3 regions of the Endozoicomonas sp. ALD068 genome follow, and region 3 is predicted to be linked to each of the others. Evidence: predicted binding sites of a transcription regulator. Region 3 holds the regulator's gene; each other region holds the start of a gene.
The links. The regulator LexA, encoded in region 3, represses DNA repair genes until DNA is damaged. The targets are predictions, from matches to a motif close to TACTGTNTANNTANACAGTA.
Positions count from the first base shown of each region.

Region 1 (3,276 bases), 810 kb from region 3:
GCGACTTCCGGCAGGTGGTTATTTTCCAGCAGCTCCTGAACCGCTTCGGCCACCGGCTCATAGTTTTTTTCCTCTTCCTGATAGGTCACCAGATCGTGGAAACGATCAGGGTCCAGCAGACGGAGCCGGGCAAAGTGACTTTCGGGTCCCATCTGTTCAGGTGTTGCTGTCAACAGCAGTAGGCCGGGAATTTGTGACGACAATGTTTCCACAACCTGATATTCACGGCTGGGGTTTTCTTCTGACCAGACCAGATGGTGAGCTTCGTCGACGATCAATAGATCCCAGTCGACCTCAAGAGCTTGCTGAAAACGATGTTCGGACTGGCTCAGGAAGTCCAGGCTGCAGAGAATCAGTTGCCCTGTGTTGAACGGGTTTTCATCTTCAATCGCACGGCAACGCTCTTCATCAAACAGTCCGAAGTGCAGATTGAAACGACGCAGCATTTCAACCAGCCACTGATGCTGAAGTGTTTCCGGTACCAGAATCAATACCCGACTGGCTCGTTCAGTGATCAGTTGCTGATGCAGGATGAGACCGGCTTCAATGGTTTTACCCATGCCGACTTCGTCAGCCAGCATCACTCTGGGAGCATGACGTCCAGACACTTCACGCGCTATATGCAGCTGATGAGGTATCAGGCTGGTACGGGCACCGAGCAGCCCTCTCACAGGAGAGCTGAGTAGTCGACAATTGTTCAACAGAGTTTTGTATCGCAGGGAAAAGTTGCTGTTTTGGTCTATTTGACCCGCCAGCATTCTGTCCTGCGGCTTGTTGAAATGAATAAAGTTGCCCAGTTCCGATTCGGGAAGCTCTTTGGGCTTACCGTCGGGAAGAACGCCTCTATACAGTAGCAGACCATTCTCTTCGATGACTTCTGTCACCGTCATGGTCCAGCCCTCGTGACTTTCTATCTTGTCACCAGGATTAAATTGTACCCTTGATAGCGGGCAGTTATTAATGGAGTAGAGCCGGGTTTCACCGGTGGTGGGGAACAATAGGGTTACCATGCGACTATCGAAAGTCAGAACGGTACCCAGCCCTTGTTCAGTTTCGGTGTCACTGATCCAGCGCTGTCCAGGAACGAAGCTCGTCATGTCGTGACTACATACCTTGCCAGACAAAAAGGCCGATATATTAGCGGAATTCGCTGTATTAGCAACCAGTACAAGTGCTACTTGGCGGGCTGCTTCACTAGTGTCTTGGTCTGATTATGGGAAAAATGACCTTTAGAACCGCTGTTTTTGGTAAAAAAAAGGGTTTCTCTATCAGGAATGAAAGAAAGACTTTTTTTCACAAAGAGCTATTTTAAAGCTGAATCTGAAGTGAGTCAGAGGGAAATGGATGATTGTTTTTACCCATGCTCTTTATTCCTGATTCGTTCTAAATGGGAGGGGATAAAAAAGGGTTTGTGGCAGAGCGGATCAGGGCTTTCCGCTCTTGGTTATCGGATATTGGCAGGCCAGCTCAGGCCGAAGTCTGATCCTCATTTGGGTCATTGTCTTGCTCAGCAGTCTGGCCTATCTCGAGCACCAGGTCCGGTTTGCCTTTAAAGGCTTTGGCGAAGGCTTCCTTGTTTTTGGCGAACATCAGGCCGATCTCTTCTGCCAGTTGCTCATCAATTTCAAAGTGATCTTCCAGCAGGCTGGTGATATTCCCGGCCAGTTCCAACATGCGATCGTATTCTTCAGCGGCTTTTTTATCTGTAAACATGCTTCCGTCCCGGTCAACTCGCCACATGGGGGTAATAGACATGGGCCTCTCCTGTCAGGTGTGGTTTAGATATAACTGTATATAAGTACAGTTAATCTGTCCAGTGAGAACCCGGTCAGGGCCAGCATGGAAACTCATTAAAGCATATTCAGGGTATCACCAAGAACTCCAACTCGATGGCTGGAGCTCAGATAACATCAGCGATGCCTGTTCTTTTTGAAAGCACCAGGCTTTTTGTGAGGCGAGGGCCGCTTCTTGTTGATAGCAGGTTTACCACGGGTGCCTCTGGTTTTCAGGCCGGTTTTGGTGTGTCTCGGATCGACTCTGCGAGTTGGTGTGTTGGGTGCGGGTGATAGCTGAACGGCAGCCGCCAGTTCGTCGATGTCAGTTTTTTCTACTTCTTCCCATTGACCCATGCGCAGGTGGTCAGGAATGATGACATTGGCAAAACGAACTCGTTTCAAGCGGCTTACTGTCAAATCCTGTGATTCCCAGAGTCTGCGCACTTCACGGTTACGGCCTTCCAGAAGGCAGACATGAAACCAGCGGTTGATACCCGAACCGCCTGAGTCAACAATATCGGTGAAACGGGCAGGGCCATCTTCCAGCTCGACGCCATCGAAGAGGTTTTTAACTTTCTGCTCTGTTGTATTACCCATCACTCGAACAGCGTATTCACGTTCAACCTGGTAAGAAGGGTGCATCAAGCGACTGGCCAACTCACCATCGGTGGTGAACAGCATCAGTCCGGAAGTATTGATATCCAGACGGCCAATGGCAATCCAGCGTTCGCCCTGAAGTCTGGGCAGTTTGTCAAAAACGGTCGGGCGGCCTTCCGGGTCGTGGCGGCTGCAAATCTCGCCTTCCGGCTTGTTGTAGGCGATGACACGACGGATTCCGGAAGCATAGGTTTCCAGTTTGACCGGGCGGCCGTCGACAGCAATCTTGTCTTCAGCTGAGGCTCGGTCGCCGAGGCTGGCCTGTTCTCCGTTGACGGAGATTCGACCTTCGCTGATCCAGCGTTCCATCTCACGGCGCGAGCCCAGGCCGGCGCCCGCCAGGATTTTTTGCAATTTCTCACCCTGGGGAGGAGTGGTTTCAGTTGTCATGGTATTTACGGCTATGCCGCTCTGTTTCTCAATCAAAGGGGCCAAAGTATAGCGATTCAGGATAGGTTAAGACAGCGTGGATTTCCGTGGCTGTTCCATCGGGTCATCATGCATTGCTCAGGGGTTAGTTATTTCGTTTGATATTTCCACGGGTGTTTCTGCTTCGGAAGCAGGCTCTTCTTCAAAGGATGGATTTGTCGCCTGGTGTGCGACTTGATCCTCTTCAGCGAAAAGTCCTACCGACGAATCCGATATATGGGTGTCCTGTTCAGCCTCCTGCTCAACCAACGGTTGTTCAGGTTCTGGTTCATCGATGTTCTTTTTACGGATCAGATCGTCAAAGTTATCTGGCAGATCAGCTTCCAGTTCATCCAGTTCGGCAAATAGCTCATCAGAGGATTGCTCTTCCACCTCAGTGTCCTCCTGAACTTCAGAGTCCTCTGTCGCTGATCTG
Region 1 is NZ_JBLYNU010000004.1:1,101,372-1,104,647, forward strand. Features, by position in the region: gene rapA (RNA polymerase-associated protein RapA) at 1-1,097, opposite strand, end outside; gene ACO6V5_RS03360 (YebG family protein) at 1,468-1,755, opposite strand; gene rluB (23S rRNA pseudouridine(2605) synthase RluB) at 1,911-2,822, opposite strand; gene scpB (SMC-Scp complex subunit ScpB) at 2,940-3,276, opposite strand, start outside.
Region 1: ACO6V5_RS03360 (YebG family protein) is a predicted target of LexA. The motif match lies at 1,787-1,806, and genes of this name have one in related genera.

Region 2 (3,276 bases), 980 kb from region 3:
GATTAAAGGAAGTACTCAGAATGAATACACATTTGGTTTCTGGAAAAGGCCTGACTAACTCGGTCATGGCCTCCGTGATGTTCGGGCTTGTGCCCATTTATGTACAGTTTATTAAGCTGTCCGGAAATACCCTGTTCTGGAACAGGGTCATTTTCAGCGCTCTCTGCCTGACAATGGTCTGCTATCGCATGGACCGGCTCCGGGGCTTCAGGGCGGTTTTTCTCTGCCGGAAAACTGTGCTGATGCTATCCCTGGGTGGTTTGATTGTTGGCTTTCAGTGGTGGCTGTTTGTCTGGGGCCCCGTGAATGATAAAACACAGGATCTCTCCCTTGGCTATTTTTTGCTGCCACTCACCCTGGCATTAACCGGCAAGCTGGTATTTAACGAGAGACTGAACAAGGCTCATTACTTTGCCATGGGGTCCGCGTCATTAGGCGTGCTTGCCATGATTTGGCAACAGGGCTCATTACCCTGGGTCAGCCTGGCAGTGGCCGGACTTTATCCGGTGTATTTCATCATCCGTAAACCTTTGCAGGTCGATACCTTGCCAGCCCTGCTTTTTGAGCACCTGTTGTTCCTTCCGGCTGGTATTTTCATACTGATGAGTGATCAGAGTTTTATGCAAAACCTGACCCATTCCGTCACTCTTTGGTATCTGCTGCCAGGTCTGGGGCTACTCTGCAGCCTGTCACTGATCTGCTACATCAACGCCTCCAGGCATCTGTCTGTCAGTTTGTTTGGCCTGTTGAGCTACCTGGAGCCTGCTTTGATATTTGTGGTGGCTGTCACCGTTCTCGGAGAAGTCTTCACCTTACAGCAGTGGCTCAGCTATAGCTTTATCTGGCTGGCAACGGCAGCCATCTGCGTTGACTCGGTCAGGAAGTTCATCCGGTAAACTACAAAGCAGACAAGCAGGTGAGACTCAATCGTCTCACCTTTTAAATAAGACGCGGTGTTATCAGATCATACTTTTCAGAGCCTGACGAATCAGCTCTTCACTGGTCATGCCATCCTTGAGCAACTTACCAATGACTTTGCCGGCTTCCTGGGGTTTATAACCCAGAGCCACCAGAGCACTGACGGCTTCCTGTTCAATATCTTTTGCTTCGGCAGCCATTTCGCCACCGGCAACCAGAGGCTTACCTTCCAGCAGAGGTGCTGACTGCCAACGATCCAGCTTATCTTTCATTTCAACAATCAGCCGCTCGGCTGTTTTTTTACCCACACCCGGCAACTTCACCAAAGTGGCACTATCACCTTCCTGCACACAGCGCACAAAAGCATCAGCTTCTATACCGGACAACAGGGTCAGTCCGAGCTTGGGACCAACCCCATTGACCTTGATCAGAGTTCTAAACAACTCCCGCTCATCACGATTGCTAAAACCGTATAGGAGCTGAGCATCTTCGCGCACTACAAAGTGGGTATATAACACGACCTCCTGACCAACGTCCGGCAGTTTATAAAAAACCGACATCGGAGCTTCCACTTCATACCCGATACCATGGGTCTCTATCAGCAAATGAGGGGGCTGTTTGTCAGCCAGAAGGCCCCGAATTCTTCCAATCATCCTGTTTTCCAAATCTTTTATTTTCTGACTATAAGGTCAGAACGCCTAACAATACGACGAGGGCGTAGAACTCCTGAGAATTGTCACTCTCTAATCACTAAGAGAAGTTCAATTCGATGATCTGAAGGAGCTGCCCCCTTGAAGAAACTTCGCACATTTCTGGGATCACTCTGGCAGATCCTGCCCGAGGCTGGCCTGGCCAGTGAATACCACCCAGCTGTATCCGGTGGCCCTATTCCCATCCCTTTCATCAAGTCACAAAAATCTTTGTTAAAGGAAGATTTCCCGGGACGCCCGGCAAACTCACCTGAGCTTGATAAGCCTGCTCGCAGCTTCATCAGTTATATACAAGGCTACAGCAGCCTCCCGATGAGAGATCGCGCTCTGGTTGCCCTGAGAAGTGCGTACATTTGCAATACCAGACACCTGATCCCGGATATTGCTCAATGTGCACTGGATACGGGACTGAAAGCCAGTGATGTACAAATGGTTTCCCGTGGCCATCTGGCACCGGGCTGGGACAACAAACAACGCCTGTTACTGAAAACCACTGAAGAACTCTACAAAGAACAGATCATAAGTCCGGAGAACTGGAAAGAACTGAAGAAAATCTACACGCCACAACAGATCCTGGATCTGGTGTTTTGCATTGCTTCCTTTCACCTTTGTGTCCACCCAAACTAAGACTGCCCCGTAAGACGACGACGTCGAGTACCCGTAGCACCCGCCATCCTGACCAGACTGGAACGAGTATGAGCATGACAAAGAGCAACCGCCAGAGCGTCCGCAGCATCGGCCTGAGGGGTATCATTCAAGTCAAGGATCGACTTCACCATGTGCTTTACCTGGTACTTATCCGCAGAGCCTTTACCAACCACAGCCTGCTTGACCTGCCGGGCAGAGTATTCCGACACCTCAATATTGTGATTAACCACAGCCACAATGGCCGCAGCCCTGGCCTGACCCAGTTTCAGTGCCGAATCAGCATTTCTGGACATAAACACTTGCTCCACACCAACGGACTGCGGGATGTAACGTTCGATCAAAGTGCTGATGCCTTCATAAATCTGCTGCAAGCGCTCAGGTAGAGGCGCCTCCCGGATGCGAATACAACCGGACGCCACATAATGTGTTTTATTGCCTACTTCTTCAATTAATCCATAGCCGGTAATTCTTGAGCCCGGATCTATCCCCATCAGGATGGCCATTCAGAATGTATTCTCAAGTCAGATGTCGCTATTTTCAATGACAGCGTTTGATGCCCCCCGGGGTCAATGAGTGCGACAGCTTCTGCCAAAAAAATCTGACAGGCGAGGGTTCAAAGTCATGGTTATGTCAAAAGGATACTGTACACCCATACAATATACCAGCGGTGCCGGTGGGTATCAGAAACTTACAATTCAAGAACACTGAATTACCAAATTTGCCTGTGAGTAACGATAGAAGCAGCTTAGTATTTCTCTGGTAATACTTTCGTGGCGAGAACCGCAAAGATCATTGTTCTTGCTCAAGACTGTTTTACTCCACAAGATGATCCGGAAACGATTAATGTCCGACCTGCTAAAAACATTAATGATTATCACAGGCATCATTATTCTATTGTTTATGCTGCTGGTAGGCTTCAATGTCTGGGCGTTCACAGATATTCCAGCCGGGCTGGTATCTCCGGAACAGAAACAAAAAAACCCCGACACTTTCGTTATCG
Region 2 is NZ_JBLYNU010000004.1:934,652-937,927, reverse strand. Features, by position in the region: gene rarD (EamA family transporter RarD) at 21-896, shown strand; gene ruvA (Holliday junction branch migration protein RuvA) at 960-1,571, opposite strand; gene ACO6V5_RS02695 (carboxymuconolactone decarboxylase family protein) at 1,710-2,255, shown strand; gene ruvC (crossover junction endodeoxyribonuclease RuvC) at 2,252-2,779, opposite strand; gene ACO6V5_RS02685 (hypothetical protein) at 3,120-3,276, shown strand, end outside.
Region 2: ruvA (Holliday junction branch migration protein RuvA) is a predicted target of LexA. The motif match lies at 1,594-1,613, and genes of this name have one in related genera.

Region 3 (3,276 bases):
CGCAACAAGAACACTCAGAGGCTTCGGTACAAAAAAACCACCACACTTTCATTTTGTCTCCCCTGGTTACATTGCCATTGTAGATGGACAAGGCAATCGGTTGGTGGAGATGCTGATTAAGGATGGCAGCTTTTTAGAATTTTATGCGGCCGGGAATGACTCAGCTGAAAGCTTGAAATCTAATGATTTGAAATCTGATAAAAGTTTGAAACCAAATGACTTGACAGCTGATAGCAAAATGACTCCTATCGAAAATTATAAAAATTACAGAAAAATAGATGAACCCAAAAAAGACGAAAAAATTATTGAAGAAACTATTAACTCTATAAAATATATGTTACCAGATGATGAATCTATTGATGTGAGTAAACTAATATACCATAAGTTTGATCCGAAAGAGGATTTTAATATCAAAAGTGCCAAAGCAGTTAAATCCAGATTAGCTATCCATACTGGTAGTAAGGATAATGCCCTTGATATCAGAGAAAGAATATTAGAATGGCTTGATTACAAACATGTAGATTTTGTTAAAGTTTGGCATGGTTTTGATGGCTTTGAAGTAGAAGTTTCAAATGATGCCTGGGATGCACTGCGGAAGAAATTAACTTCTACACAATCATAAATAAAATGCCAAATCCGGAGATTAACCACCTCCGGATTTTTTATTAAAAAAAGCTTCAGGGACTCAGCTTGCGAATTTCAGCCAACAACTCATCACTATGGTGGCAAAGCATGCCTCACCTGCACCATTGACGACCCTCTTGTCAGTTTTTGCTGGCCTGAACATAAGTACCTAACCAGTTGGTTTCGCATATTCTGGACGGCGGCTTTTTCCACCCTTCTGCGTTCCAACTCTGGTTGCGTAGCTAAGGCTACGCGCCCGTCGTTGCGCCTTGAAGGATGAAAAAATCCACTCGCCAGAATATGCGAAACCAACTGGCCAGGTATTTAATAACTTGCCACCACAAAAATACTGTATATAATCACAGATACTGTATAAAAAAACAGATTGAGAGACCATGATCAAACTGACTAAACGGCAATCCGAGATACTGGACCTGATCAAATCTCATATTGACGAGACAGGTTTCCCACCCACCAGAGCCGAAATCGCCAAGACCTTCGGCTTTCGCTCACCCAATGCTGCCGAAGAACATCTCAGGGCACTGGCCCGTAAAGGCGCTATCGAGATTACCCCCGGCGCCTCCCGCGGTATCCGTATTCCGGACAGCCAGCCTGAAGGCCTTCCGATTATCGGACAAGTTGCTGCCGGGAACCCGATCCTCGCCCAGGAACATATCGAAGACCACCTGATGCTCAATCCCGCTTTCTTCACCCCATCGGCAGACTTCCTGTTAAGGGTAAAAGGAATGAGCATGAAGGACATCGGGATTCTTGATGGTGACCTGCTGGCCGTTCACAAGACAACAGATGTTCGAAACGGTCAGGTTGTCGTCGCCCGGATTGAAGATGATGTCACCGTGAAAAGATTCGAGAAACAGAAAAACAAAGTATTGCTGCATCCGGAAAACGACGAGTTCGAAACCATAGTCGTTGATCTCACTCAGGATGCCTTTGCCATCGAAGGTTTAAGCGTCGGAGTCATCAGAAATCAGTCCTGAGACGGAATAAGATGAGCCTGACCATTACCAGAGACACTACTCACAACAGGCAGCTGTTGTTAAAGGCCCACTACGCTGAAGTGCGAATAACAAACAGCGTCCGGGCTATGCCAGAAGGAAGAATTTATGCTGTACCGAACCAGCAGTGAAAGGCACAATTTTTCAGCCCCAAGCTACCAGACCAATACAGTCTGCATTAACCCCTCGCGCCTAGAAAAGACTTTATCAGGAAAAACTGAAAAGTCTCTGAAGCCCAGTATTAATGAACTCATTCTTTCAGGTCAACCCTGGCAGGCAGAACAACTCCTGACGCCCATGCTCAGTCAGCTGTCCACTGACAGTGAACGTTGGTTGACCCTGATTCTGGCAGATGACACCAGAACCCTGCACTGGTTAAAGAATTGCGACTTAAATCATGACAAGGTGCAAATCTTTAGCTCCAACAATATTAATCAGACATTGGAACTCACCAGGAAAGCGCTGGCATCCGGAACCAGCCACACTGTCATCAGCTGGCTGGGGCATTTGGATAAAGGGTGGCTAACTAAGCTTGAAAGCGCAGCCAGGAATGGACAGTGTCAGGGGCTGGCTATTCGCAGTAGACAGGTTGCATGATGCCCGTCATTTTCATGAAAATGGAGTCAGTGCAGTACTCTGTTCTCAGGAATCTCTTCTTCAGAGGATTGCGGACGAGTGAGTTCAGCAACTTCACGCATGCCAGCATCAAACATGACCTTTGCCACTTGCAAATGGTCCCCTTCAAGATACTGTTTGGCTTCCTCTGAAAATTTCATAGTCAGCAGGGGCTCACCCTCGTCGTCACTGCTTCGCAGAACAATCTCTCCTGTTGGAAGTTCCACAATTTCCAAAAACGATGCAGCCATATTTCGTTCCATAAATAGCGTATAAGAGGGAGAAATCATGCAGCATTGTGACTTATGATGCAATAGGTCAGTAGAGAGTAATGCAAAGTGTTATTGCAGACTGGAAAGTAAAAACCCTTAAAAGAGCTGCAGCTTTTGCCCCCGTATTGCAGCATACACACGATAAACTGGAATTAATCAGGCTGTTAGCGACAGAGCAAAGCCCAACACTTTCGCACCATTCATCGTGCCATAATCAACAGGGCTGATCGCCTCAACCGGAACAGCATATTCGGCAGCACGCAGCTTGAGATCATTCAACATATATTTAACCTGAGGACCCAGCAGAACAACATCGAAACAGGCTACCTGTTCATCGAAATGACTAGCGCCGAAGGCTTCAACCTCGACTTCTTCACTCCGACTTTCAGCTGCTTCGCGCATTTTCTCCACGAACATGCTGGTAGACATACCTGCCGAACAGCACAGCATGATCTTAGTCATAAGATACCTCTGATCAAATTGAACAACAGCCATAAACAACAGAGTTCTAAACATTCCCACAATCATGCACGGTTTGAATCAATCCAGGCACACTATTATGAGTCATGAATCAGATCTAAAAAATCTAATCACCATTCAAGATTGAAATTTCTAAAGTGCCCTACCAACTCCTTGAGGGAGGCAAGAATACTCTTGGCACTTTCTGGCGTCTTAATACCTTTGGTGACTTCACTAGTATCCGAAGCAATCATAATCATACTGCTATTACTTGAATATGATTGTATATT
Region 3 is NZ_JBLYNU010000004.1:1,913,111-1,916,386, reverse strand. Features, by position in the region: gene ACO6V5_RS06825 (serpin family protein) at 1-622, shown strand, start outside; gene lexA (transcriptional repressor LexA) at 1,020-1,622, shown strand; gene ACO6V5_RS06815 (SulA-like leucine-rich domain-containing protein) at 1,749-2,237, shown strand; gene ACO6V5_RS06810 (hypothetical protein) at 2,264-2,506, opposite strand; gene ACO6V5_RS06805 (PTS sugar transporter subunit IIB) at 2,684-2,989, opposite strand; gene ACO6V5_RS06800 (DUF6586 family protein) at 3,118-3,276, opposite strand, start outside.